One region of the Luteibacter sp. 22Crub2.1 genome, then DNA from elsewhere that is predicted to be linked to it. Evidence: riboswitches for the same ligand, from Rfam matches in the RefSeq annotation. Region 1 holds a riboswitch; the other holds the start of a gene.
What was found. A riboswitch is a leader RNA that binds a small molecule or an ion and turns the genes downstream of it on or off. The one in region 1 is predicted to bind cobalamin.

Region 1 (14,697 bases):
CGGCGAGCTCCGCGATCATCGTTTCCCGCATCAGGTATTTCTGCACCTTACCCGTGACCGTCATCGGAAACGCGTCGACGAAGCGCACGTAATGCGGCACCTTGAAGTACGCCAGATGCTTGCGGCAATAGTCCTGAATCGACGCGACCGTGGCCGGCGAGCCTTCACGCAGACGAATCCATGCGCATACCTGCTCACCCAGCCGCGGGTCGGGCACGCCGAACACCTGCACGTCCTGGATGTCCGGGTGGCCGTAGAGGAACTCTTCGATCTCACGCGGATAGATGTTCTCGCCACCGCGGATGATCATGTCCTTCAGCCGGCCGACGATGGTGCAGTAACCGGCATCGTCCAGCGTCGCCAGGTCGCCCGTGTGCATCCAGCGCGCCTCGTCGAGCGCCATGCGCGTGTTCGTATCGTCGTTCCAGTAGCCGCGCATGACCGAGTAGCCGCGGGTCAGCAGTTCACCCGTCATGCCTCGCGGTACCACGCGGCCCTGCTCGTCGACGATCTTTACCTCGACATGCGGATGCACGCGGCCCACCGTCGACACACGCAGGTCGAGCGGGTCTTCCGGGATCGTCTGGAAGCTGACCGGGCTGGTCTCGGTCATGCCGTAGGCGATGGTCACCTCGCTCATGTGCATCTCACGAACCACGCGTCGCATCACCTCGATCGGACAGGGCGAGCCCGCCATGATGCCGGTGCGCAGCGAGCTGAGATCGAACTCGTGGAAGCGCGGATGCTCGAGCTCCGCGATGAACATGGTGGGCACGCCGTGCAAGCCGGTACATCGTTCCTCGGCCACGGTCTCCAGCGTCGTCAGTGCGTCGAACCCTTCGCCCGGGATGACCATGCAGGCGCCGTGCGTCACGCAGGCCAGATTACCCAGCACCATGCCGAAGCAGTGATAGAACGGCACCGGAATGCAAAGACGATCTTCCTCGGTCAGACGCATGGCCTCACCGATGAAGAACCCGTTGTTGACGATGTTGTGGTGGGTCAGCGTGGCACCTTTGGGCGCACCCGTGGTGCCGGAGGTGAACTGGATATTGACCGCGTCGTCGAAGCCCAGCTCGGGTTCGATCGCCCGCAGGCGTGCGCGTGCGGCGTCGTCCGCGCGCAGGTCCTGCCAACGCAGCGTGCCGGGGGCGGCTTCATCGTCCAGCAGGATGACGTGGCGCAGATCGGGCAACGCAGCCGCGCGCAGACCGCCCGGCGGGGCGGAGGCCATCTCGGGTGCGAGACCGGTAAGGATCTCCAGGTAATGCGAACTCTTGAAGACGCGGGGCAGGATCAGCGCGCGACAACCGACCTTGTTCAACGAATAAGCCAGTTCGTGAGAACGATAGGCCGGGTTGATGTTGACTAGGATCAGTCCGGCTTTGGGCGCCGCGAACTGGGCCACCACCCACTCCGCGCGATTGGGCGCCCAGATGCCGACGCGATCGCCCGGATCCAGACCGAGGGCGAGCAGCCCGGCCGCCACGCGGGCGACTTCGGCCTGGAACTCCGCATAGGTCCAGCGCACACCCTGCTGACGCACGACCAGCGCGGGCCGGTCGGGCCAGCGCCCGGCGATACGGTCGAGCAGCGCGCCGACCGTCTCCCCGAGGAGGGGCGTGGCGCTTGCGCCGTGGACGTAGCTGGGAGCGTGGTGCATGCGGGGTCTCGTGCCGGTGCGATGACACCAGCATAAAACACCCTCAGGCGAACTCCACCCACGCATCGCTGCCGGTCGCGGCCGGTGCGGTCGCCTTGCCGACCTGACCGAAACGGGCATCGTGCGCGGCGCGTTCGGCGGGCGAGGCTTTCAGCGCCGGCCGCTCGACCGCGTCCACGGTGAAGAACGCCACCTGATCGCGCAGCGACTGGGCCTGGTCCTGCATCGACTTGGCGGCGGCCGCGGCCTCCTCGACCAGTGCCGCGTTTTCCTGGGTGACCTGATCGATCTGTGCGATCGCGGTATTGACCTGATCCACGCCTGCCGACTGCTCGGCACTCGCGGCGGCGATCTCCGCGACGATATCGGTGACCTTCTTCACGCTGGCGACGATGCTCGCCAGGGCGGTCGACGACTGCTCGACCAGCGATGCACCCGCTTCGACACGCTCGCCGCTCTCGACGATCAGGCATTTGATCTCCCTGGACGCGGACGCGCTGGACTGGGCGAGGCGGCGCACCTCGGCGGCGACTACCGCGAAGCCACGCCCCTGCTCGCCGGCACGTGCCGCTTCGACCGCCGCATTCAATGCCAGCAGATTGGTCTGGAAAGCGATCTCGTCGATCAGGCCGACGATGTCGGCGATGCGACGACTGGAATCACCGATCTGGATCATCGCGTCCATCGCCTGGGCGACGACGTCGCCGCCCTTCTCCGCTTCGCCACGCGCATGCCGGGAGAGGCGATCCGCGGCGACGGCGTTCTCCGCGTTCTGTTTCACCGTCGCGGTCATCTCTTCCATCGACGCGGCGGTTTCTTCGAGGCTGGACGCCTGTTCCTGCGTGCGCTGCGACAGATCGTCGTTGCCACGGGCGATCTCGCCCGAGGTGGTGGACACGACATGTGCGCCTTCCTGTACCTCGGTCACGATGGACGACAGCGTGCCGCGCATGCGCTCCAGCGCACCGAGCAGGCTGGCGGGCGCGAACGTGGTGCCATCGGTGCGCAGATCGCCCCCGGCGATACGCCCGGCGATCTCCACCGCGTCACGCGGCTCACCGCCCACCGTGGTACGGATGCTGCTCATGGACAGCCAGACGATGAACATCGCGAGCACCGCGATGATGCCCGACTTCATCAGGTCGCGTTTCAGCTGCGCGGCGAAGGCGGCGTCGATATCATCGAAGTAGGCACCGGAAATCAGATGCAGATCCCACGGCTTGTACCACGACGAGTAGCTGATCTTGTCGCGCAGTTCCTTCGTCCTGGGCATGATCTGGGTGTAACGGGTAAAGCCGTGGCCGGCGGCCGTATCCGCCTTCAGCATGGCTTCGTAATGGTGAAAGCCCTTGCCATCCGCATCGTCGCGGATGTTCTTACCGATATCGTCGTGGCGCAGCGGATGCATACGCATGGCCAGCGTCGAATCGAAAGCGAACACGTAGCCCTTGCCGTCGTCCCAGCGCATCGACTCGACCGCCTCCAGGGCGGCGACACGTGCTTCGACGTCGCTCATCTCACCCTTGGCGGCTCGCGCGTGGTAGCCGTCGACGATGGCGATCGCCGCGTCCACGTGCTGGGTCAGCGTGTCCTGCAGGTCGCGCATCTGCACCGCGCGGCTTTCGACGCCCGACATCACGGTCTGCGCCAAGAGGCCGAGCACCACGACCGTCATCACCATCCACACGCGCGTATTCAGCCGCGTGCGGCCAAACCAGCTTTTTATCGACGACATGCCCCTCACCCCCGTGATTCCCCGTATAGGCGTTATCGGCAAGCCGGGCGTCAAACTTTATTGCAGAGATGTGAAGGGACAATGCCGCAGCGCATCATCCAGCGAAGAGCAGGCGCGCGTCCCGCGAGCGAGCGACCTACGGCGCGGCAAAGCGATGCCGCCCCGAGGAAACCACCACCTCGGGCCGCCCCGGCAACCGCACCACCGCCTCCGCACCCACCGGCACAAGCACCTCGGCCACCACCTTCTCACCCTCCTTGCGCCAGGCCACCGAAGCCTCGCCATAAGGCGTCATAACCGATGCCGATGCGTGGTCCAGCCATGCTGTCAGCGCAGGACGCACCTCGAACCGACGCCAGCCCGCCTCCAGCGGCCGCAGGCCCGCGACATCGCCAAAGAGCCAGTCGTCCACGGTGCCCAGGAAATAATGGCCCCTGGAGCGCGACGCGAGCTTCCAGTGCTCCCACAAGCTGGTCGCCCCGTGGTCGCGCCAGAACCCCCAGCTCGGAAACGTCGTCTGCGTCGCGATACGCCAGGCTTCATCGGCGTGACCGGTCGCGGTGAGCACCGGCAGAATCACCTTCGTCGCGAGCGCACCCGTGTCGAGGTGATCGCCCCGCGCTTTCGCATCCGCCGCCACGCCGGCGGCGACCCGCTCGCGCAACGCGTCGGGCACGAGCCCGAACGACAGCGCCAGCAGGTTGTGCGCCTGGCGGTAGCCGCTGTCCCCTTCCCCACGGTACCGGGCGGCGTCGCGGTCGAGGAAGCGCGCGTTGAACGCATCGCGCACGATCGCCGCCTTCGCGTCGAAACCCTTCGCGCGCTTCGTGTCGCCGAGGAGACGATACATGCCCGCCACCGTACGCTCCATGCCATAGAGGTACACCGTGGCGGCGACATGCTTGTCCTCGGGAGCGTTCTCGCCACCCGGATCGGTCTCGGGACTGACCCAGTCACCCAGTTCGGTGTCCGCGATGCCTCCCGGCGACCGGGCGTCCTCCATCGCGACATAGCGTGAGATGCCATCGAGGTTCTCCTCGACGGGTCGACGGTCTCCCGTCTGCATCCACAGCGACCAGGGAATGAACACGTACGCCGAGTGCCAGGTGGGCGCGCGCGCCTTGCCCCAGCCGGGGTTAGGTGCGATCAGCAACGGGGCGCCATCGGGCCCGCGCGTGTCGGCGATATCGCGGACCCATTTCGCGAGCAGGCGTCCCGTGTCGAGGTTCCGCAGGAACATGTCCGCGCCGACCATGCCGTCACCAGTCCAGCCATTCTTCTCGTACATCGGCGTATCGGTCGGAATGCCGTAGAGATTGTTGAGCATGGTGTCGACGGCCGCGCGATGGATCCAGTTGAGCAAGGCATTCGCGCTGTCGAAGCGCCCTGTCTCGGCGACATCGGTGTGTATGACCTGTGCGGTCACCGCGCCGGGAAGCGGCTTGCCGCCAGGCCATCCATCGACCTGCACATAGCGAAAGCCCTTGTACGAGAAATGCGGATGCCAGTGCTCACGCCCGCCAGCCAGCGTCAGCCGGTCGGTCTGAAAACCCTGTCTGAAATAATGATGCTCATCGCGCGCGTCGACCGTGCCGTCGGGCATCAGCTTCTCACCGTAGTGCGCCGTGACCGTCGCCCCCGACGGTCCCGACACGTCGAACGTCGCCCAGCCGGCGATAACGCGCGGAAAAGCGAAAACATACGTACCGGGTTTCGGCTCCGTCACCTCGACGGCGTTCAACGTATCCACGACCCGTATGGGCTGCTCGGTCTGCGCGACGAGCGTTCCGCGCGGAGCGGGCAGCTCACTTGCGGCGGCCCATGTCGACGGAGATGCGAGACGCGCATCGTAGTTTTCGCCGCCGTAGAGATCGTCGAGCCGCGTCGGGCCATCGGCGAGCTTCCACGCCGCGTCGCTGACGATGTCCTGCCGGTGACCGTCGGCATAGCGGATGCGCAGCAGTGCTCGCAGGCGCGGCTGCCCGTGCCACGGAGCCTTTTCCCAATGCCAGACGTTGGGGTTGGTCATCCCATAGAAGCCGCGGCCGAGCTCGGCACCCAGCGTATGCTCACCGGCATCGAGCCGCACGTCGGTGGCGACGACGTCCACGCGCTTGTCGTAGTCGGTGAAGCCGGGCGACAGCACCGCGTCGCTCACGGGCTGCCCGTCGATCGACATATCCGCGTATCCGCCAGCCGCCACGTAGAGCGTGGCGCGATCGACCTTGCCGTTTACCCGAAACGTCTTGCGCAACAGCGGCGCGGGCAGGCTCGTGGCGTCCGCCTTGCCGATCCAGCGCGCGCCCTGCCAGCCTGACTCATCGAGCGCGGTGTCGAAGTGCGAGCTCACCACACCCTGGCCGTCCGACGTACGCACCTCCGCACGCCAGTCGTAACGCTCGCCTGGTGCCAGCGCGGGTCCCGCGTAATCGATGTCGAAGGATCGGGTCGAACGTACGTCGCCGCTGTCCCACACGGTTTTCCCGGCTCGCGTGACGACGATGCGATAGCCCGTCTGCACCGTGCCGTTACGATCGCTCCGGACGATCCACGAAAAACGTGGCTTGGCCACGTCGACATACGTGGGAGTGTCGCTGCGCTCGACGCGTGGCGCATGGACGGTGACGGTCGCATGGGCCAGCGGAGCGAAGGGTAGAAGAACGAAAGCGAACCGGCGGAGTGCGTGCAAGCGGGTGGCCTCGGGCGCGATGACTTCCGAGCATATCGCGAAGGCACAGTGAGGAGGCCGCACACATCCATCTAACGTGCAAAGGTTTATCCCTTTCCCACCTTCGCCACCGGAGCCACGTCATGAAGACCGCCATTGCCGGCATCGTCCTCGCCGCCACACTTGCCTCGGGCAGCGCCGCCGCCGCCCAGCTCGACAGCCTTAAGGGCATGATGGGAGGTTCCGGGTCGCTCACCTCGGGCAGCGCGAGCAACGCCGCCGGCATTCTCCAGTACTGCATGACCAACAACTACCTCGGCGGCGACAGCGGCGCCAGCGGGGTCAAGGACAAGCTGCTCGGCAGCCTGAGCGGCGACCACCAGGCCGCGGACAACGACGCCGGCAGCTCGTCGACCCGCTCGATGCTCGGCAAGTTCACCGGCGGCTCGAACAAGAAAACCGACACCGCGCCCACCCAGGACAAAGGGTACCTGGATGGCGCACGGGGCATCCTGACCTCGGGCGACGGCAAGTCGCTGAATCTGGGTGGCGCCAGCGGCGCGTCATCGGGCAACGGAGACCTGAAGGCGCAGCTCACCCGCAAGGTGTGCGACGCCGTACTGAAGCAAGGCAGGAAGATGGCCGGCATGTAACGAACACTGACAGTGCGTGGACGGCGTATGGACGCGCCGCCCCGTACACCTGAAGTCCTCCCCACCCAAGAGGACTTCCCCATGACCGATGTCATGAACGACCCGTATGCGATGCGCGACCCACGTACGCAGTATCCGCAACCCGACTTCTCCAAACAGCCGCAGCCCGCGCCGGGTCTCGCGAAAGAGATGTCACCGAAACCCGATCATGGCGAAACCAGCTATCGCGGCAACGGTCGCCTGAAAGGCCGGAAGGCACTGGTGACCGGCGGTGATTCCGGCATCGGCCGCGCGGCGGCGATCGCGTTCGCGCGGGAAGGTGCCAGTGTGGTGATCAACTATCTTCCGTCCGAACAGAAGGATGCCGACGAGGTCGTCGCGCTGCTCAGCGGCGAAGGTCACACCATCGTCGCCGTGCCGGGTGACCTGAGCGACGAGGCGTTCTGCAAGGATCTGGTCAAGCGCACCGTGAAGGAACTCGGTGGCCTCGACATCCTCGCCAACGTGGCAGGCCGTCAGCAGTTCAGTAAGTCGATCGACGAACTGGACACCGCGTCGTTCGAAGCGACGTTCCGCACCAACGTCTTCGCGCTGTTCTGGCTGAGCAAGGCTGCGCTGGAACACATGCCGCCGGGCGCGACGATTGTCAACACGGCCTCGATTCAGGCTTATGAGCCGTCGGACATCCTGCTGGACTATGCGCCGACGAAAGCGGCGATCGTCGCCTTCACCAAGGCATTGTCGAAGCAGGTGATCGAGAAGGGCATCCGCGTGAATGCCGTGGCGCCGGGTCCGGTCTGGACACCGCTGCAGCCGAGCGGTGGTCAGCCGCAGGAGAAGGTGGTGGAGTTCGGCAAGAACGTACCTCTGGGACGTCCGGGCCAGCCGGTGGAATGTGCGCCACTGTACGTGTTGCTCGCCAGCCAGGAGTCGAGCTTCATTACCGGTGAGACGTACGGGGTGACGGGGGGCAATACCCTGCCCTGACTTCCGGTGTCGTCCTCGTGGCGGCCGGTGCACTGGCCGCCGTCAGCCCCGGGTAATCCGTCCCAGTGCTTCCATCAGATCGGCGACGCCGTAGGGCTTGATGATGACCGCCGTATGCGAATCGCGCTGAACGCCATTCGCCAGGTGATCGCCTGTAGCGAAAATCACCGGTAGCTCCGGCTGGTTTTCGCGCAGGCGCTCCGCCACTTCGACGCCGCTCATGCCGGGGAGGCCCACATCGGCGAGCAGCACGTCGATGCCCTCGACACCGTGCAGGCGGATCGCCTCGTTGCCGTCGCCCGCCTCGAACGCCGTGTGCCCGCGGCTTTCCAGCATCTCCGCGATGGACATGCGGATCAGCGCATCGTCCTCGAGGACGAGAACACGCAAAGGCCGCAGCGCGGCGGAAGACGCTGAGGAACCGGCAGCGGGTGCCGATACCGTTTCGGCGATCGTGCGCGGGACGCGCGAGCTCAACAACTGACGCACACGCCGTGCCAACTGCTCGCGCGTGTACGGCTTGCTGAGCAGTTCAACGCCTTCGTCGAGACGGCCGCCGTGGACGATGGCGTTCTCCGTGTAGCCCGAGGTAAACAACACGGCGATCCCCGGCTGACGCTCGACGGCTTTGCGCGCCAGCTGCGGACTGCGCAGCGGACCGGGCATGACCACGTCGGTAAACAGCAGGTCGATGGCGATGCCACTTTCGATGATCGACAGGGCGCTCTCCGCGTCGCGCGCCTTAAGCACCCGATAGCCCAGTTCACCCAGCATACCCACGACGGTCTCGCGCACGGCTTCATCGTCTTCGGCGACGAGGATCGTCTCGTCACCGCCGCGCACCGCTTCTTCCTCGATGGCCACCACACGGTCTTCGCTCTGCATCGAACGCGGCAGGTAGATCTTGACCGTGGTGCCCTCGCCGGCCTCGCTATACATCTTGACGTGGCCGCCGGACTGTTTGACGAAGCCGTAGACCATCGAAAGGCCCAGGCCGGTTCCACGCCCTTCCGGCTTGGTCGTGAAGAACGGGTCGAATACCTTGTCGAGGATGTCGTGCGGAATGCCGGTACCGGTATCGGTCACGGCAAGCATGACGTACTGGCCTGGACGCAGGTCGCCGTGCGCCGTGGCATAGGCCTCGTCGAGCAATGCGTTGCCGGCTTCGATGGTGAGCTTGCCCTGCCCGTCCATCGCATCGCGCGCATTGATCGCGAGATTCAGCAGCGCGTTCTCGACATTGGACGGATCGACCAGCGTGTTCCACAAACCGCCGGCAATGACGGTCTCGACCTCGATGGCCTCACCCAGTGCGCGGCGCAACAGCTCGTCCATGTCGCGGATGAAGCGACCGATGTTGACGACCTTGGGGGCGAGGGGCTGACGCCGGCCGAACGCGAGCAACTGGGCGGCCAGCTTGGAGCCACGCGTGACGCCGGCCATCGCATTGGCGACGCGCCGCTCGGCCCGTTCGTTGCCCGACACATCCGCGCCAAGCAGCTGCAGATTGCCGCTGATGACTTGCAGGAGATTATTGAAATCGTGCGCGACGCCACCGGTCAGGTTGCCTATCGCATCCATCTTCTGCGCCTGGCGCAGCTGTTCCTGGGCGGCGCCGAGTTCAGCGTCGCGTGCGCGCTCGCTGGTGACGTCACGCGCCACGGCGAAGATCATGCCCTCACTGGGCACCGCCCGCCAGGACAGGTGCCGGAAGCCACCGTCCGCGGTGCGGTAGCGGTTCTCGAAACGGAGCGTAGCCACACCGTCGGCCAGCTGCTCGGTTTCCTCACCGGTGCGCCCGGTGTCGTCCGGGTGCACGAAGTCCAGATAGGAGCGACCGATGGTGTCGCGCTCGCTCCAGCCGAGGATCGCGGTCCACGCCGGGTTGACCGAGAGCAGGCGGGTGTCGGTGTCCGCGACGACGAGGATGTCGCTCGACAGGCGCCAGATGCGGTCCCGCTCCAGCGTACGTTCGGCGACCTGACGCTCCAGGCTGTGCGCGAACTCGAGCAGCTCGGCCTCGGCGCGACGTCGCTCCACCGCGACCCGGGTGCGATGGGCGACCTCGCGGACGAAGTCGATCTCTTCTTCCGGCCACTCCCGCGGGCTCTCGTGATTCAGATAGAGCAGCGCCACCGTGCCGCCACGCTCGGTCACCGGCATGTTGATGAACGACGTGGCGCTGATCGACGCCAGCGCGTCCGCCGTATGGATCGTGCGCGGGTCCTTGTACGCATCGGAGACGACCGCGGTACGGCCGGCCTTGATATCGTCGATGTAGGACCCGTATTCACGGAAGTTGAGGACACCGGCGATCGTGACGATGCCCGGCGCGTTCCAGTCGCGCTCGATCGTGATGGTTTCCGCGATCGTGTCCACCGAGCCATAGCCCGCACGGCTGACACGAAGCGCGCGGCCGAGGACCTCGGCCACGCGGTAGGCGATCTCGGCGGGATCTTCGACTTCGCGGAGTATGTCGCTGACCTCGATCAGCGCGATGCGGCGCTCTTCGATGGTGCGCGCGGCCTCGGTCTCCCCGGACAGCGGCCGGACGCTCACGACGAAGGACGCCTGGCCCAGCGCCGAAGCGCGCCACGGCTCGATCGAGACGCGCCAGGTGGCGCCCTCCACGGAACCCAGGGCCAGCTCACGGATGCCCCCGGCGTCAGCGAGCGACAAGGCGGTCTCGAGGCGAGACCGGCTTTCCTCGTTCCACCAGGTCAGAAAGCCGCAGGCACCCGCGTCGCGGAGACGTGCCGTCATCCAGGCATTGGCATACAGGAGCTCGCCATCCGCCGTGACGGCGGTGAAGCCGTAGGGCAGCGCATCGAACGCATCGGTGACCAGGGCATGTTCCTGCAGCGCGAACGTCGAGGTCATCTAGCGAGCGATCCTATGAAAGAACGCAGATGTTATCGGTTAGTGGTCATAAGCTTTGTGTAGAAGGTCTTCACAAAACCCTCATGATCCCCTCCGTCGCGTCGCGGGAAAGGGGTTGCAAAAAATCACTTGCGAAGGATCAAGCACATAGCGGCGACACCCTACATCTTGTGTTGACGCTGCCAACCTCCGCCTATATGGTGTGTCCCGTTGGTGTCCGGAGAGGCGCGACTGCCCGTCGGACTTAATAGGGAATCCGGTGCGAATCCGGAACTGCCCCGCAGCGGTAAATGGAAACGATCCCGTTCAATGCACTGGTCCTTCAGGGGCTGGGAAGCGACGGGTAGGCGGACCGAAAGGCCCTTGTCCATGAGTCCGAAGACCTGCCAGCAATCGGTGCCCGGGCGGCCTCGATAGTGGTGACGGCTTCCGCGGGGAAGCACGTCGCGGACCGGAGCCCCTTCGCGGCGCGCTCCGTCCCCGGCCGTTTCCCGCATCAGCCCCATCCCTCACGAGCCAGCCGACCGGGAACGGGTGATAGAACCTGGGGCGAGCCAAGACAATGACCACGATGGATTCTTCCGCGCGCGAGCGCACCGAGACGGCCGATGCCGCCGTCTCCGCCAATAACACCACGGACAAGGCGCCTGCCGCCGGCTACCGCAACGACCCGCCGCCGGCCTTCGCGCTGACGCCCCCGCACAACCCTGGCCAGATGCGCGTCACCAAGCGCAACGGCGGCCAGGAAGTCGTCGACGTGAACAAGATCGTGCGCGCGGTGACCCGCAGCGCCGACGGCCTGTTCGCGGTCGACCCCATGCGCGTCGCCCTGAAGACGATCGGCGGCCTCTACGATGGCGCCACCACGCAGGAACTCGACCAGCTGTCGATCCGTACCGCCGCGGCGCTCACCGCCGAGGAACCGGAGTACGGCCAGCTGGCCGCACGCCTGCTCGCCGCCTTCGTCGACAAGGAAGTATCCGGTCAGGACATCCAGTCGTTCTCGCAGTCGATCTCCACCGGTTTCGACCTGGGCATCCTCAACGAGCGCCTGCGTGACTTCGTCCAGGTCAATGCGCGCAAGCTCAACGACGCCATCGACACGACCGGTTCGCGCCGCTTCGAGTACTTCGGCCTGCGCACGGTTTATGACCGCTACCTGCTGCGTCACCCGACGAAGCGCTTCGTCATCGAAACGCCGCAGTACTTCTTCATGCGCATCGCCTGCGCGCTCGGCGGCAACGACGTGGCCGAGACGCTCGAGCTGTATCGCATGCTGTCGTCGCTGGAATACCTGGCCAGCTCGCCGACCCTGTTCAACGCCGGTACGGCGCACGAGCAGCTGTCGTCGTGCTTCCTGCTGGACTCGCCGCAGGATGCCCTGGAGTCGATCTACGCCAAGTACGGCGACGTGGCCCAGCTGTCCAAGTTCGCCGGCGGTATCGGCCTGGCTTACTCGCGCATCCGTTCGCGCGGCTCGCTGATCAAGGGTACCAACGGTCACTCCAACGGCCTCGTGCCCTGGCTGAAGACGCTGGACGCCTCGGTCGCCGCGGTGAACCAGGGTGGCAAGCGCAAGGGCGCCGCCTGCGTGTACCTCGAATCCTGGCACGCCGACATCGAGGAATTCCTCGAGCTGCGTGAGAACACCGGTGACGACGCACGCCGCACGCACAACCTCAACCTCGCCAACTGGGTGCCCGACCTCTTCATGCGCCGCGTGGAAACCGACGGCGACTGGTCGCTGTTCGATCCGAAGATCGTGCCGCACTTCGTCGACACCTGGGGCGCGACGTTCGAGGCCGCCTACGAGAAGGCCGAGGCCGAGGGCCTGGCCGCCAAGTCGATCAAGGCACGCGAGCTGTACGCCCGCATGCTGCGTTCGCTGGCACAGACCGGCAACGGCTGGATGACCTTCAAGGACCGCTCGAACGCCACGAGCAACCAGACCGCGCGTCCGGAAAACGTCATTCACCTGTCCAACCTGTGCACCGAGATCCTCGAAGTCACCTCCGAGGGCGAGACCGCCGTATGCAACCTCGGCTCGGTCAACCTGGCCCGCCACGTGGTGGACGGTCAGTTCGACTACGAGAAACTCGGTACCACGGTGCGCACCGCCGTGCGTCAGCTCAACCGCGTCATCGACCTCAACTTCTACCCGATCGCCACGGCGAAGACGGCCAACATGAAGTGGCGTCCGGTGGGTCTGGGCGTGATGGGCCTGCAGGACGTGTTCTTCAAGCTGCGCCTGCCGTTCGACTCCGAAGAAGCGCGCAAGCTGTCCACGCGCATCCAGGAAGAGATCTATTTCCACGCGCTGTCGATGTCCAACGAGATCGCCGAGCGCGACGGTGCCCACCCGGGCTTCGACGAAACCCGCGCCGCCAACGGCGAGCTTCAGTTCGACTACTGGCCGGCGGCCACGCCGACCGGCGTAGAGGGCCGCTGGGCCGAGCTGCGCGAGAAGATCAAGGCCAAGGGCCTGCGCAATTCGCTGGTCATCGCCATCGCTCCGACCGCCACGATCGCTTCGATCGCCGGCTGCTACGAGTGCATCGAGCCGCAGGTGTCCAACCTGTTCAAGCGCGAGACGCTCTCGGGCGACTTCCTCGTCGTCAACCGTTATCTGGTCGACGAACTGAAGACGCTTGGCCTGTGGACCGCAGACGTGCGCGATCAGATCAAGCTCGCCGAAGGTTCGGTGCAGGGCATCGCCGCGATTCCGGCCGCGCTGCGAGAGGTCTACCGCACGACGTGGGAACTGCCGCAGAAGGCACTGATCGATCTCGCCGCCGCGCGCGGTGCGTACATCGACCAGAGCCAGTCGCTGAACCTGTTCATGGAAAACCCGAACATCGGTCAGCTGTCCTCGATGTACATGTACGCGTGGAAGTCGGGCATCAAGACGACGTACTACCTGCGTTCGCGTCCCGCCACCCGCATCGCCAAGACCACGGTGAGCTCGTCGTCGGCCTCGCTGCCCACGCCGGCCGCTCCGGTCGCCGATGCGCAGGAGCAGGCCGAAGCCGCGGTGTTCTGCTCGCTCGAGAACCCCGAGTACTGCGAAGCCTGCCAATAAAAGCAACGCGCCCCTACAGGGGCGCAGCACCCCTGTAGGAGCGCGCCCCGCGCGCGAAGCCGCTGCCTGCGCCAAACGTTCCAGCATCGCCGCTTCGTTGGTTTTTCGCGCGCAGGGCGCGCTCCTACACGTATTTAATTTGAGGTAGCCCGATGTCCGCTTCTCCCGTCACCCGCGATACCCACATTCTCGATCCCGGCTTCGAGCTGACCCTGCGGCCGATGAAGTACCCGCAGTTCTACGAGATGTATCGCGCGGCGATTCGCAACACCTGGACCGTGGAAGAAGTGGATTTCTCGCTCGACACCACCGACCTGAAGTCGAAGATGTCGGACGCCGACCGGCACCTGATCCACCGCCTGGTCGCGTTCTTCGCCACCGGCGACACCATCGTGTCGAACAACCTGGTACTCAATCTGTACCAGCACGTGAACTCGCCCGAAGCACGCATGTACCTCTCGCGTCAGCTGTACGAAGAAGCGCTGCACGTGCAGTTCTACCTCACGCTGCTGGACACTTACATTCCGGAACCGGCCGAGCGCAACAAGGCCTTCGCCGCGATCGAGAGCATTCCGTCGATCCGCCAGAAGGGTGAGTTCTGCTTCAAGTGGATCGACTCGATCCAGAACCTCAACCGCCTCGAGACGCGCGAGCACCGTCGCCAGTTCCTGCTCAACCTGATCTGCTTCGCCGCGTGCATCGAAGGTCTGTTCTTCTTCGCCGCCTTCGCCTACGTGTACTACCTGCGCTCGCGTGGTCTGCTGCACGGCCTGGCCTCGGGCACCAACTGGGTGTTCCGCGACGAGTCCGGCCACATGGCGTTCGCCTTCGAGGTCGTGCGCACCGTGCGCGAGCAGGAGCCGGACCTCTTCGACGACCAGATGCGTCAGGAAGTCGAAGCGATGCTCGAGGACGCCATCGCCTGCGAGACCCAGTTCGCCGCCGACGTGCTCTCGGGCGGCGTGGCCGGCCTGTCGGTCAACGACATGCGCCAGTACCTCGAATACTGCGCCGACCAGCGTCTGGTCCAGC
Region 2 (14,697 bases), on a different contig from region 1:
TTGTGCTCGCCGTGTGGGTGGACGTGCTGTCGGGTTCGAACCGTAACGGCTGAGCATGAAAATCATGGACGATTTCGACACCCTCCAGGGTCAGTGGCGCCAGGTTCGGTTCGAAGATAACGGCATCATCGACCCGCCGGATGACCACGGCGGGCATGGCGCGCCGATGAAGGTATGGCCCAGCCGACGGCATTCGTCACGTCCCCGGGCCTGACGTTGCGCGGCTTCGTCCGGCATCGCCCCTAAAAATGTAGGAGCGCGCCTGCGCGCGACGCTCTTGCGCTGACGGTCGTGCGTCAGGCGTTAAGGGCATCGCGCGCGAGGCGCGCTCCTACAGGTCTTACTTTCCGCTGTTCAGCGCCCGAGCCATCTTCAGATGTTGCTTCAGCGTCGGCAGGGTCTTCTTAGCGAAGGCCTGCAGTTCCTTGTTCGAGCCCTTTTCGGCCTCGACCTCGAAGATGGCGATGGCCTTCTCGTGATCGGCGACGGCGACCTTCGCGTATTCCTTGTCGAACGCCGCGCCATTGAGGCGCTTCAGCGCGTCGATGTCTTTCTGGTTCGCGGGCGGCGGGCTCTCGGCGGTGGCATAGCCGCGGTCTCCGCTCGCAAGATTCTTCAGCTCCTCGCCCGACTTGGTGTGGTCGTCGACCATGTGCTGGCCGAACGACTTCACCCTGGCCGATCCGCCGTTGGTCACGGCGATCTTGCCCAGCTCCACTTCGGCCAGGCCTGCGCCGCTGGCATTGGTGACGAAGCCGGCATCGGTCGGGGTACCGCCCTTGGAATCGGTCTGCTTGGCGTCGTCCTGCGCATGGGCGGCGAAAGGAACGGCGGCCACGAGTAGCGCGGTCGCGATGAGGCGGGGCAGGGTGCGTGACATCATGGATTCTCCGGTAGCACGGTAACGGCTCTCAGATGTCTCATTCCAGCCATGAAAGCATTGTGACCCCGGCGGCAACTTTCTGAGGTTCCTGAACGAAAACGGGCGCCCGAAGGCGCCCGTTTTCTATCGCATGTCGCACAAAACTTACTTGCGGCGAGCAACCGTCGCGCCGAGGCCGGCGGCGTCGCGCAGGACGTCAGCCTTGTCGGTCTTCTCCCAGGAGAACGCCGTGAACGTGTTGCCGTTCTTGTCGGTGACGTCGTACGGCTTGCGGCCGAAGTGACCGTTGGAGGCGGTCGGCTGGTACATCGGGTGGACCAGATCGAGCATCTGGATGATGCCGTACGGGCGCAGGTCGAAATGCTTGCGAATCAGCTTCTCGATCTTCTCGTCGGGAATCTTGCCGGTGCCGAAGGTCGTCACCGAGATCGAGGTCGGCTCGGCGACGCCGATGGCGTAGCTGACCTGGATTTCGCAACGGTCGGCGAGGCCGGCCGCGACGATGTTCTTGGCGACGTAGCGCGCGGCATAGGCAGCCGAACGGTCGACCTTGGACGGATCCTTGCCCGAGAACGCGCCACCACCGTGACGGGCCCAGCCACCGTAGGTGTCGACGATGATCTTACGGCCGGTCAGGCCGCAGTCGCCCACCGGTCCGCCGATGACGAACTTGCCGGTCGGGTTGATGTGGAACTTGGTGCCCTTGTGCAGGAGCTTCGCCGGCAGCACGGGCTTGAGGATCAGCTCGCGCACGCCTTCGATCAGGTCCTTCTGCTTGACGTCGGGATCGTGCTGGGTCGAGAGCACGACGGCGTCGATGGCGACGGCTTCGCCGTTCTCGTAGCGCAGGGTGACCTGGCTCTTGGCATCCGGGCGAAGCCACGGCAGCGGCGAGTTCTTCTTCTTGCGGACCTTGGTCTGCTGCTCGACGAGACGATGCGCGTAGTGGATCGCCGCGGGCATGTACTCGGTGGTTTCGTTGGTCGCATAGCCGAACATCAGGCCCTGGTCGCCAGCGCCCTGTTCTTCCGGCTTCTTGCGGTCCACGCCCTGGTTGATGTCAGGCGACTGCTTGCCGATCAGGTTGAGAACGCCGCAGGTCTCGCCGTCGAACCCGACTTCCGAGGAGTCGTAGCCGATGTCGAGGATGACCTTACGGGTCAGCGCTTCCAGATCGATCCAGGCGCTGGTGGTGATCTCACCCGCGACGATGGCGACACCGGTCTTCACCAGCGTCTCGCAGGCCACGCGCGCACGCGGGTCCTGGGCCAGGATGGCGTCCAGAACGGCGTCGGAGATCTGGTCGGCGATTTTGTCCGGATGGCCTTCGGAGACCGACTCGGAGGTGAAGAGGAAATTGCTCATCGAGGGTATATATCCTTCTTTACGGATAAAGAGATAAATGGGGCGCGCCATGATACACGCCCCGTCGCCGGTTTGCAGCGGCAAGGGTACCCCCGGCGGGTGACGATTGCATGGATGTTCAGCGGGGGAAGGGGTAGGAGGGGGGTTGGGAGGGGGTTGCCGCCCGCTCTGTTGGCCTTTCGCGCGCGGGGCGCGCTCCTACGGCAGCCGCCGTATGGGAGCGCGCCCCGCGCGCGAAAGGCCAACAGCGCGGGGACACGGTGCCCCTTTTTCCGTCAGGCCACCTCCGCCAGCCGTTCGCGGGCCGCCCGGGCCACGGCCACCATCCCGGTCAGGGCCTCAGCTACCTCGGGCCAGCCGCGGGTCTTCAGGCCGCAATCGGGATTGACCCAGAGCTGGTCCGGACGAAGCACCTGGAGCGCCCGGGACAGCAGATCGGCCATTTCCTCCTTGCCGGGCACGCGCGGGGAGTGAATGTCGTAGACGCCGGGTCCGATGCCGTTCGGGTAACGGAACCGTGTGAAGGCGTCCAGCAGCTCCATCCGCGAGCGGCTGGTCTCGATCGAGATCACGTCCGCGTCCATCGCGGCGACCGCCTCGATGATGTCGTTGAACTCCGAGTAGCACATGTGGGTATGGATCTGAGTCGAGTCGCTGACGCCACCCGCGGTAATCCGGAACGCGTCGACCGCCCAGTCCAGATAGGTGGCCCAGTCACCCCGGCGGAGGGGAAGGCCTTCGCGCAGCGCCGGCTCGTCGATCTGCACGATGCCGATGCCGGCTTTCTCGAGATCGTGGACCTCGTCACGCAAAGCCAGGGCGATCTGTCGGCACACCTCGGCACGCGGGAGATCGTCACGTACGAACGACCACTGCAGCATCGTCACCGGACCGGTAAGCATGCCCTTCATCGGCCTGGCGGTCAGGGACTGGGCGTATGCGGACCAGGCGACGGTCATCGCGGCGGGACGCGCCACGTCACCGAAGACGATCGGCGGCTTGACGCAGCGCGAGCCGTAACTCTGCACCCAGCCCAGAGACGTGAACGCGTAGCCTTGCAGCTGTTCGCCGAAGTACTCGACCATGTCGTTGCGCTCGGGCTCGCCGTGCACGAGGACATCGAGCCCCGCTTCTTCCTGAAACGCCACGGCGCGCCGCACCTCCTCGCGAAGCACGGCCGTATAAGCCTCGTCGTCGAGCTTGCCCGAGCGATGCGCGGCACGCGCAAGGCGTAGTTCCGTGGTCTGCGGAAACGAGCCGATGGTGGTGGTCGGCAGGTCGGGCAGGCCAAAGCGCTGCTTCTGCACATTTGCGCGAAACGCGTAGGCCGAGCGGCGCTGTCCGAACTGGGGCGTCAGTCCACGTACGCGCGCCCGCACGTCGGCGCGCAGCACGTCGGGAGAAAGCAGTCGCGCCTCCACTGTCGCTTGCTGACGCGAGAGCGCGAGCTGCGCCGTGTCGTCGCCGACGACGGCGTCGGCATAGCGTCGCAGTTCGACGATCTTCTGCCGCGCGAACGACAGCCAGTCACCGATCGAACCCGGCAGGTGCTTTTCTTCCGACGCATCGATCGGCACGTGCAGCAGCGAGCACGACGTCGACAGCCAGAGACGCCCGTCGCCGAGGCGCTCGCGTGCGCTGGCGATGCGCGGCGCGATGGCGGACGGGTCGCTCAGCCAGATGTTGCGGCCGTCGAGCACGCCGGCGGACAGCACACGACCGGCGGGAAGCGCGTCGAGCACGGCATCCAGTTGCCCGGGCGCGCGCGCGAGATCGACATGCAGGCCGGCGACGGGCAACGACGCCGCCAGTTCGAGGTTGCCGCCGAGCTCGCCGAAATAGGTCGCGAGCAGGATGCGGCCGCGCGACCGTTCACCGATGGCGGCATAAGCGCCGCGATAGGCCGCCTGCCAGTCCGGCTCGAGATCGAGCACGAGGGCCGGTTCGTCGACCTGGATCCAGTCGGCACCCGCGTCCGCGAGCGCATCGAGCAAACCGCTCCACGCCGGCAGCAACGCGTCGAGCAGCGCCAGAGGATCGCTGCCGTCGACGGTCTTGGCCAAACGGAGGAAGGTCAACGGACCGAGGAGTACGGGGCGCGCCGCATGGCCGAGGGTGACGGCTTCACGATATTCCGCGACGACCTTGTCGGCACGCGTGGCAAACGACTGGCCCGCCTGCAGCTCGGGGACGATGTAGTGGTAGTTGGTGTCGAACCACTTGGTCATCTCCAGCGCGTGCAGGTCGACTTCGCCGTCCTGACGGCCGCGTGCCATGGCGAAATAGCCGGCCAGCGGATCGCGCTGATGGAGTGCACGGTAGCGCGGGGGAATGGCGTCGACCGCGACGGCGGCATCGAGCACATGGTCGTAAAGCGAGAAGTCGTTGACGGGAACGCTGTCGGCTCCCGCGTCGCGCGCGAGGCGCCAGTGGCGTTCGCGGAGCTGACGGGCGACGGTGAGCAGGTCGTCGGCGCTGGTTTCGCCCCTCCAGTGACTTTCGAGCGCGCGCTTCAGTTCGCGGCGTCGGCCGATGCGGGGAAAACCGGGGTAGGTAACGTGTGGCATGTGGATGATTCCTCTTCGTGGCAAAGAGGAGGGAAGGGCGGTTCGTCGCGGACGCACGTGCACTGCCACACGGAAGGTGCGGCAGCGTGAAGGCGTCATGCGGCTTGCCGTCGACCTTCGCCCCCGCGGGCGAACCGGACCCTCGCGCGAACGCGACGGCCCAGGTCGGGCAGGGCACACGCACCCATGACGGCACGCGCGCCCAGGCCGGCGGCAGGTCTTCGGGCTCGTGGATGTGGCACCTGGGTGCCGCCTTGCGTGTCGCTTCCCGGATCGCCATCGATCCAGTGCTGATGACGCGCTCGTCTCCACATACCGCTGCGGGGCAGCGCCGGATTCTCACCGGCTTCCCTCTTAGCTTTTATCCTTCTATTCGAATAGAGAGATAAAGACCGCTGGCGGCCCAGAGGTTAGCCCTACGGACGGGGCAGGTCAACGAGCCAGGCATGCATCGCGTCGACATGTCGCCCGCGACGATGCGCCAGGTCATCGGGAGTAAGGCATGGCGGCAAGGCACATCGTGATGGCGACGGTGGGATCGCAGGGTGACCTGTTTCCGTTCCTGTCCGTGGGGCGGGAGCTGGCGGCGCGGGGCCATCGGGTCACCATCGGTGCCCATGCGATTCATCGCGAGGCGGTGGCGGAGGCCGGGCTGAGGTTCGTCCTTGCCAGCGGGATCGCGGAGCCCGAGGACAAGGCCGCCTTCGCTGCCCGGGCGTTCCATCCGCTGCGCGGTCCGCGCTTCGTCGTACGTGACCTGGCTGCGGAGGATGTCGCGGCGAGCTACCGCGCGCTGGCGCCAGTATGTCTGGAGGCCGATGCGATCGTCACCTCGACGCTCGCCTTCGCCGGCCAGATTCTGGGCGAGACGACACGCGTGGCGTGGTTGTCCGCCGTCCTGTCGCCCGCGGTGTTCCTTTCCGCTTTCGATCCGCCGGCGACGGGCATGGCGCGACTCGACCGTTTCTTACGTGCGTCGCCGCGTCGTGGCGCCTGGGTGCGCCGGATCGGTGAGCGGGTGACCGCACCGTGGACACGTGCCGTGCGCAGCTTCCGGCAGTCGCTGGGTCTGGCGCCGGTGTCGGTGTGGGGCGATCCGTTTCATCGCGGACAGCACGCGCGCGATGGTGTGCTGGCGATGTATTCGCCGCTGTTGGGGCATGCGCCGCTGGATGCCCCGGCGCACAGCGTGGTCACTGGCTATTGCCGTTACTCGCCCTTCAACGAAACCCTTCCCCCGGAGCTGTCGGCGTTTCTCGACGCGGGTGACGCGCCGATCGTGTTTACGCTGGGATCGGCGGCGGTGCACGCGGGCGAGGCCTTCCTTCGCGAGAGCATGGCGGCGGCAGGGGCGCTCGGATGTCGTGCCGTCTTGCTCACCGGCTCGCCCGAGATGCGCGCGCGCTTGCCCGACACGTTGCCAGCCGGGGTGATGGCTGTGGAATATGCGTCACACGGCGCGTTGTTCCCGCGCGCTTCCGCGGTGGTACATCACGGGGGTGTCGGCACGACGCAGGAGAGTTTGCGCGCGGGGTGTCCGGCGCTCGTGGTGCCACATGGCTTCGATCAGCCTGACAACGCGGCGCGTGTGCTTCGGCTGGGTGTGGGCGATGTGTTGCCGGCATCGCGTTACCGCGCCGACCGGGCGGCGGCGAAGCTGCGCGTCCTCCTGACTGACGAAGGCGTGGCCTTGCGTGCCCAGCGCGCCGCGGGCGTCATCCGGGCCGAGCGAGGTGCGTCGCTGGCCGCGGACGTGATCGAACAGGCGATGGCGCGGCGGGGTTGAATCGCCGGCAGGGCCGGCTCCTACCAGAAGCGCGATGCGTTGCTCTGGTAGGAGCCAGCCCCGCTGGCGATCCGCGCGCAGCGCGGCGAGACCGCCGTATGACAACAACATAGCCGAACTGCCGCAAGCAACGCTTACTCGAACCCTGCGATCGCCCGCGGCGTATAAGCCTCCTCCAAAGCTGCCGTCTCTTCCTCGGTCAGCTCCAGATCGATCGCCGCCACCGCATCATCGAGATGCTGCGGCTTCGACGCCCCGACGATCGGCGCGGTGACGCCGTCACGATGCGCCACCCACGACAATGCCACCTGCGCACGAGGCACGCCACGCGCATCGGCCACCTTCTTCACCGCCGCGACGATGGCGCGATCCGAATCTTCCGTGGCGTTGTAAAGCGTTCCGCCGAAGACATCGCTCTTCTGCCGGTCGCTGCCTTCGTCCCAGTCGCGCGTCAGCCGTCCGCGTGCCAGCGGGCTCCAAGGCAACACCGCGATGTGCTCGTCGATGCAGAACGGAATCATCTCGCGCTCTTCCTCACGCTGCAGCAGGTTGTAGTGATCCTGCATGCTGACGAACTCGGTCCAGCCGTGCATCCGCGAGGTGTAAACCATCTGCGCGAACTGCCACGCATACATCGACGAGGCGCCGAGGTAGCGGACCTTGCCGGCCTTCACCACGTCATGCAGCGCCTCGAGCGTTTCTTCGATGGGCGTGGTCTGGTCGTAGCGATGGATCTGCAACAGGTCGATGTAGTCGGTGCCGAGGCGGGCCAGTGAGTCGTCCACCGAATGGAAGATCGCCTTGCGCGACAGGCCGCCGCCGTTCGGACCCTTGCGCCAGTGGAAGAAGGTCTTGGTGGCGATCACCACCTCGTCGCGTTTCGCAAAATCTTTCAGGGCGCGTCCGACGATCTCCTCGGACGTGCCATCGGAGTAGGCGTTGGCCGTGTCGAAGAAGTTGATGCCAAGGTCCAGCGCCTTGCGAATGAAGGGGCGGCTCTGCTCTTCGTCCAGCGTCCAGGCGTGGTTTCCGCGGTCGGGAACGCCGTAAGTCATGCAACCGAGCACCAGCGGCGAGATATCCAGGCCGGTACGGCCGAGCTTGATGTAGCGCATGCGAAGACTCCATCGGGGGATGCTCCATTGTGACCGGCCGGATGTAGACGCTGCATATACCTGCCATGGCTATGATTTGCGCGAACCGCGGCTTCGACGCGACGCGCCCCTGCCGCGTCACCCACCGGAGTCATGAAATGCCGTCCACTCTTTATTCACGCAGGCCGCCCCGTATCACGGGCGTGGTCATAGCGCTTCTAGGTCTCTTTCTCGTGGGAGGCGGAGCGTGGCTCGCGGCTCTCGGAGGCTCGTTCTACTACCTCATCGCTGGCGCCGCGGTCGTAGCGACCGGCATCCTGCTCGCGCGCGGTTCGGCCAGCGCACTCTGGCTCTATGCCGTGGTGCTGCTCGGGACGGCCATCTGGGCGTTCACCGAGGTCGGGCTCGTGGGCTGGCAGCTGGAACCGCGACTGCTGGTTCCGGTGGTGCTCGGTATTTATCTCGTCATGCCCTGGGTACGTCGCAAGCTCACTCCCTCGGGCGGTGGCGCCTTCGCGGTGATCGTAGCCGTTATCGTCAGCGTCGGTCTCGGCGTGGCGGGTTTCATGCAGCCCGTCGGCACGCAGGGCGAAGCGGTCATCCGAAACATGGCGGATGGCCACGACGCCTCGGTGCCGGACAGCGACTGGCAGTTCTACGGCCGCACACCCAGGGGCGATCGCTTCTCGCCGCTTGACCAGATCAACGCGACCAACGTCAGGGACCTCAAGGTCGCCTGGACGGCGCGGACGGGCGACACCATGCGTCCGGGTGAGGATCAGGGCGGTACCGACGCGGGTCACGAGTTCAACTTCGAAAACACCCCGATCAAGATCGGCGACACGCTTTACGTGTGTACGGGCCATAGCTGGGTGGTCGCCTTCGACGCCGCCACGGGTGCGAAGAAGTGGAGCTTCGATCCCAAAGCCAATACCGATGCGGACGTCTATCTGGCCTGCCGCGGCGTGGCGTATTACGAAGCGCCGCAGGGCACGCAGACCGATTGTCCGCGTCGCATCATCGCGCCGGTACTCGATGCCCGCGTGCTCGCGCTCAACGCCGACACCGGCAAGCCCTGCGAGGATTTCGGCGAGCACGGCTTCGTTTCGCTGACGCAGTATCTCGGCCATGTGCCGGCCGGCTTCCACTTCGTGACGTCGCCGCCCATGGTGCTGAAGGATCGCGTGATCCTCGGTGGCTGGGTATACGACAATCAGGCGGAAGGCGAGCCGTCGGGTGCCGTGCGCGCGTTCGATCCGCTCTCCGGCAAGCTGGTCTGGGCGTGGGACGTCGGGCACGATCCGCAGAACTGGACGCCGGGTCCGAACGATCAGCTGACACGCGGCACGCCTAACGCGTGGGGCGTGTACACCGCCGATCCGGATCTGGGCATGGTCTACCTGCCGATGGGTAACGCCACGCCGGATTACTTCGGCGGCCATCGTCGTCCGTTCGACGAGAAGGTGTCGAGTTCGACGGTCGCGCTGGATATCGAAACCGGCGAGCCGAAGTGGACCTACCAGAACACGCATCACGACCTGTGGGACATGGACGTACCGACGGGTCCTTCGCTGGTCGACTTGCCCGGTCCCGATGGCGGCACGATTCCCGCCCTGGTACAGACGACCAAACGCGGCGAGTTCTTCGTACTCGATCGCCGCACCGGCAAGCCGGTGACCGAAGTTGCCGAGAAGAAGGTGCCGACCGATACGGTGCCGGGCGACTTCGCATCGCCCACCCAGCCGTACTCGGTGGGTATGCCGTCGCTGACACCGAAGGATCTCACGGAGCAATCGCTGTGGGGCGCGACGCCGGTCGATCAGCTGATGTGCCGCATCGAGTTCCGCAAGGCGGCGTACGAGGGCCAGTTCACGCCGCCGCAGCTGAAGGACACGATCGTCTATCCGGCTTTCGATGGTGTGATCGACTGGCACGGTGCCTCGATCGATCCGTATAACAAGCTGATCATCGCCAACGCGAACTACATCCCCTTCATCGTCAGCCTTGCGCCGCGCCAGCCGGCGGAACAGAAGGGCTACGTGAAACCGTGGGACGGCACCGGTGACGAGCCAAAGGTCGGCGGCGGTCTGGCTCCGCAGTACGGCACGCCTTATGTCGGCAAGGTGCATCCGTGGCTGAACCCGCTCGGCGTGCCGTGCAATCCGCCGCCGTGGGGCACACTGGCCGCGATCGATCTGGTCACGCACAAGCTGGTCTGGGAGCATCCGCTCGGCACGACGCGCGACACCGGTCCGTTCGGCACGCATACGAACGCGCCGCTGCCCACCGGCATCTTCAACATCGGTGGCAACATGACCACCAAGGGCGGCCTGGTGTTCATCGGCGCCACGGCGGATAACTACATCCGTGCGATGGACGAGCGGACGGGCAAGGTCCTCTGGCAGGCACGTCTGCCGGCGGGTGGGCAGGCGAATCCGATGTCGTACTCGGTCGGCGGAAAGCAGTACGTGGTGATCGCCGCCGGCGGGCACAGCGGGCTGGGGACCAAGTCGGGTGATTACGTGGTGGCTTACGCGCTGCCCTGAAGAGCGTCGCCGGCAGGGCCGGCTCCGGCCTCTCTGCGGGATCCGACCGGGTCGCCGCAGACAGGTAGGAGCCGGCCCTGCCGGCGATTCCCGCGCAAGGCGATTCCCGCGCAGCAAGGCCTTGAAACCTCACCAATCACCCCTACCTAGTGCGCAGAACGCCGACGAGGCGTAAGATCCGCCCCTCACCACGAGAGCCACACCATGTTCCGCTGCAAGCACGATTTGATGCTCGACCTACCGATCGCCCCTGGGGCGCGTCGCGGGTGCGCGCGCTCCGTGCAAGGTGGAACGCTGTCGTAAGACGGCGCCCGGCCTCGAAGATTCGAAAGCACCCGCAAGGGTGCTTTTTTTTGTTTCGCATTCGACCAAACCCGCCGTTTCCAGGCCTTTACCGGAGTCTCCGTGTCATGAAGAACAGCCGCGACCCCCGATCCTGACCCGTCCTGCTCTGCCAGGGGCGGCGGTCGTCGGATCGGGGAGTGCCTCGCTCGGAACCGCTTCTTCGAGCCCCTGGCGATCCCATCAGGACATCGTTAGCCATGAGTACCACCACTCGCGAAACCACCATTCCCGTCGGCCGCTGGCGCAACCTCGGCATCATCGCGCACGTCGACGCGGGCAAGACCACGCTCACCGAGCGGCTTCTCTACAAGACCGGCACGATCCATCGCACCGGTGAGGTGCACGACGGCGCGACCACCACCGACCATATGGAGCTCGAGCGCGAGCGTGGCATCACGATCGGCGCCGCGGCCGTGCGCGCGAACTGGACTCCGCAAGGTGACCAGCCGCATCGGCTGACCCTCATCGATACGCCCGGGCACATCGACTTCGCGATCGAGGTCGAACGTTCGCTGCGCGTGCTCGACGGTGCGGTGACCGTGTTCTCGGGCGTCGCCGGCGTGCAGCCGCAATCGGAAACCGTATGGCGCCAGGCGCGCCGGCACGGCGTACCGTTGATGGCCTTCGTCAACAAGATGGACCGCCCGGGCGCGGATTTCGATGCGGTGGTCGCACAGATGCGCGACAAACTCGGTGCCAATCCGTGGGTCGTCGCGCGTCCGGTGATCGAGGGCGAGCACATGACCGGTCTCGTCGATCTCGTCGGCGAACGCACATGGCGTTTCGATGACGACGGCACGCCGAGCGTGCACGGCTGGGACGGGACGGAACGTGCCGCCCATGCCGACGCACGCGCCGAACTCGTGGCCGCCGTGGCGGACCGTGACGAAACGCTTGCCGAACTCTGGCTGGCGGAAGAGCCGATCGATGCCGACGTCCTCACGGCGGCGCTGCGTCGTGGCACGCTGGCGGGCCTCGGCTCGCCGGTATTGCCGGGGTCCGCGTTCCGCAATGTCGGTATCGAGCCGTTGCTCGATGCGTTCGTCGCGTACCTGCCGTCGCCCCTGGATCGACCGTCCGTCGTCGCGCACACCGATAACGGTGACGTCTCGCTGGCCCCCGACGCGAACGCACCGCTGGCTGCGCTCGTCTTCAAGGTGGTCAACCAGGCACATGGTCCGCTGGCCTTCGTGCGCGTGTATTCGGGTCGCCTGCACGTCGGCGATGCCGTGTGGCGCAGCGGCACCGATCGCGTGCAGCGGGTCGGCCGCCTGGCGGTCGTGCGTGCGGAAGATACCGAGGCGGTGGACGCCGCCGAGGCGGGAGACATCGTCGCGATTGCCGGCTGGAAAGACGTCGCGACAGGCGAAACCTTGTCGGACTCGCATCGCCATGTGCGGCTGGAAACGATCCAGGCGCAGCCGGCGGTATTGTCCTGGCGACTGTCTCCCGAACGCTCGGCCGATCTGCTCAAGCTCGGGAATGGCCTGGCACGCCTCGCGCAGGAGGATCCTTCCTTCCGCGTGAGCACCGATCCTGAAACCGGCGAGACGCTGGTCTGGGGTATGGGCGAGCTGCACCTCGAAGTGATGGTCGAGCGGCTGCGTCGCGAGTGGGGTGTGCAGGTGCGCACCGGTTCACCGCGCGTGGCGTACGAGGAAACCCCCGCGAAGGCCTCGGGCCCGGTCGAGGGCAAACTGGCCAAGCAGACGGGCGGCAGCGGGCAGTACGCACGCGTGGTGCTGTCTCTGGCGCCGACCGGCGAGGATGCCAACCGGTTTGTCGACAAGACGACCGGCGGCGTCATCCCGAAGCAGTTCCAGTCGGCGGTGGAGAAGGGCGCGCATTCGGCCCTGCTCGAAGGTCCGCGTGGTTACCCGGTGGTCGGTGCGGAAGTGATCGTGCTCGACGGTCAGGCCCATGCGGTGGACTCGAACGAAGCCGCGTTCCATCGAGCGGCCCAGATCGCGGTGAAGTCGGCGCTGGAAGCGACCGGTACGGTGTTGCTGGAACCGGTGATGCGCGTGTCGGTGTCGACGCCGGGCGCGGCGGTCGGTGACGTACTGGGCGACCTGCAGCGTCGCGGTGGGCAGATCGTCCACCTCGCCGATACGCAGGAGCGAACCGAGATCGAAGCCGATGTGCCGCTGGCGCAGCTCGACGGCTACAGCACCGCGTTGCGTTCGCTGAGCCAGGGGCGCGCGTCGGCGACGGTGGCTTTCGAGGCGTATCGACCGGCGACGGTGCAGGAGGCGTCGCGCCGTTCGGCATGAATGGTGGGCGGGCCTGCTGGCGGAGCATCGCCAGCAGGCTGGCTCCCAACGGATTTGGGATCGACCGAGGCACGCTCCCCCAGATCGCCGCCTTCTGGTGGGAGCCAACCCTGTCACCGATGCTCTCCGTCCCACGAAGGGTTACCCTTCTCCCATGATTTCCTACCCCGACGCACTCGACCTCCTTCTCGCCGAATCCCGCCAGCTGGAGAGCGAGCGCGTCACGGTCGACACGGCGGCAGGACGCATTCTCGCCGCCGACATCGTCAGCCCGATGTCCCTCCCAGGCTTCGATAACGCCGCCATGGACGGGTACGCACTACGCGCACCGCGTGAGACGATCGCCGCGGGTGCGACTTATGCGATCGCGGCGATGCACGCGGCAGGCGACGGCGCCGAAGGTTATCCGGATGCCGAGTGCTGCGAAATCGCCACCGGCGCACGGATGCCGGCCGGGTTCGACACCGTCGTCCCTGTCGAGCGGTGTGAGCGCAGCGGAGGTATCGTTCGCTTCACCATCGACGAACGCCGCGGGCAGAACGTGCGTGCGGCCGGTAGCGACATCGAGGCAGGTAGCCTCGCGTTGGGTATCGGGCGGCGCATCGATGCGGCGGCCATCATGTTGCTGGCGGCACTGGGTATCGAAACGATCGACGTCGCCCGTCGGCCGCGTGTGGCCATCATCACCACTGGCAGCGAACTGCATCCCGTCGGGCCCTTGCCGCCCGGTGGCATCCACGATTCCAACGGTCCGTTTCTCGCGGCAAGCCTCGTTCGCTGGGGCGCCGAGCTCCTGTTCCGTCGTCGCGTCCCGGATATCGGCGACGCATTCCACGAGGCGGTGCGCGATGCTCTCCAGGCAGGGGCGGATCTCATCGTCACGACGGGAGCGGTGTCCGCGGGACGCTTCGACTTCGTTCCCTCGGCGCTGGCTTCGCTGGGCGCGACGACGCTTTTTCACAAAGTGGCCATGCGCCCGGGTAAGCCGTTGCTTGCCGCGCGTTTCGATCGCGGGACGATGGTCGTCAGCTTGCCCGGCAATCCGATCGCGGTGGCCGTCGGCTATCGTTTCTTCGTCGCTCCGGTACTTCGTGCCATGGCGGGCCTCGGCGCCGAGCGGTCGCAGCGGGTTCGCATGAGCGAGAGCGTCGGTATGCGCGAGGGCATGCATCATTTTGCCCTTGGCCAACGCGTCAGCGATGTCGATGGGCTCGAAGCGATTCGCCTGATGCAGGCGCAAGCGGCCTATCGCATCGTGCCATTTACTCAGGCGGATGTGTGGTTGAGCGCCGCCGACGCATTCGGCGATACGACTGACGCCTGGCCGCTCGACCCGGCGGATGCGCCGTGATCGTCGGGCTCATCCTGGCGGGTGGCTTGTCCTCGCGCATGGGGGCCGACAAGGCGTCGCTGATCATCGAAGGGCGCACGTTATTGCAACGGACGGCCACGGCGCTGCGCGCCGTCGGTGCGACGATCGTGGCGGTGAGCGGCGACCGGCCCGGCGGCATACCTGACCGGTGGCCGCGCAGCGGGCCCGTCGGCGGCATCGCCAGCGCGGTGGAATATCTGCCGGATGGCGAGCTGCTGGTCGTTCCGGTAGATATGCCCCGGCTGAGTAATGCCTTGCTGGAACCGCTGATTGCTGCGCGCTCCGAGCGCACGACAGTGTGGCACGGCTACCCGTTGCCCATGCGCATGACGCTCGACGGCGCCTCTCGCACGGCGCTGGCCGAACTCATGACGCAGCTTGGCAGGACCTGCTCCGTATCGGCCCTGCAGTCTCGCCTGGGTGCGGCCCGACTCGCGATCGACACCCTGGACACGCGCCTGCTGGT

Region 2: another riboswitch for cobalamin. It lies ahead of metE (5-methyltetrahydropteroyltriglutamate--homocysteine S-methyltransferase); the one in region 1 lies ahead of B5X73_RS04395 (ribonucleoside-diphosphate reductase subunit alpha).

The regions. Positions count from the first base shown of each region.
Region 1 covers NZ_FUYT01000003.1:269,628-284,324, forward strand. Annotated here, with positions in the region: gene B5X73_RS04365 (AMP-binding protein) at 1-1,663, opposite strand, end outside; gene B5X73_RS04370 (methyl-accepting chemotaxis protein) at 1,707-3,398, opposite strand; gene B5X73_RS04375 (alpha-L-rhamnosidase) at 3,535-6,087, opposite strand; gene B5X73_RS04380 (DUF2501 domain-containing protein) at 6,210-6,719, shown strand; gene B5X73_RS04385 (SDR family oxidoreductase) at 6,801-7,706, shown strand; gene B5X73_RS04390 (hybrid sensor histidine kinase/response regulator) at 7,749-10,586, opposite strand; cobalamin riboswitch at 10,781-10,992, shown strand; gene B5X73_RS04395 (ribonucleoside-diphosphate reductase subunit alpha) at 11,149-13,665, shown strand; gene B5X73_RS04400 (ribonucleotide-diphosphate reductase subunit beta) at 13,818-14,697, shown strand, end outside.
Region 2 covers NZ_FUYT01000002.1:179,981-194,677, forward strand. Annotated here, with positions in the region: gene B5X73_RS02660 (sugar ABC transporter permease) at 1-53, shown strand, start outside; gene B5X73_RS20545 (hypothetical protein) at 65-214, shown strand; gene B5X73_RS02665 (DUF4142 domain-containing protein) at 341-883, opposite strand; gene metK (methionine adenosyltransferase) at 1,028-2,248, opposite strand; gene metE (5-methyltetrahydropteroyltriglutamate--homocysteine S-methyltransferase) at 2,524-4,815, opposite strand; cobalamin riboswitch at 5,010-5,227, opposite strand; gene B5X73_RS02680 (glycosyltransferase) at 5,318-6,601, shown strand; gene B5X73_RS02685 (aldo/keto reductase) at 6,736-7,716, opposite strand; gene B5X73_RS02690 (membrane-bound PQQ-dependent dehydrogenase, glucose/quinate/shikimate family) at 7,854-10,241, shown strand; gene fusA (elongation factor G) at 10,784-12,859, shown strand; gene B5X73_RS02700 (molybdopterin molybdotransferase MoeA) at 13,014-14,210, shown strand; gene B5X73_RS02705 (molybdenum cofactor guanylyltransferase) at 14,207-14,697, shown strand, end outside.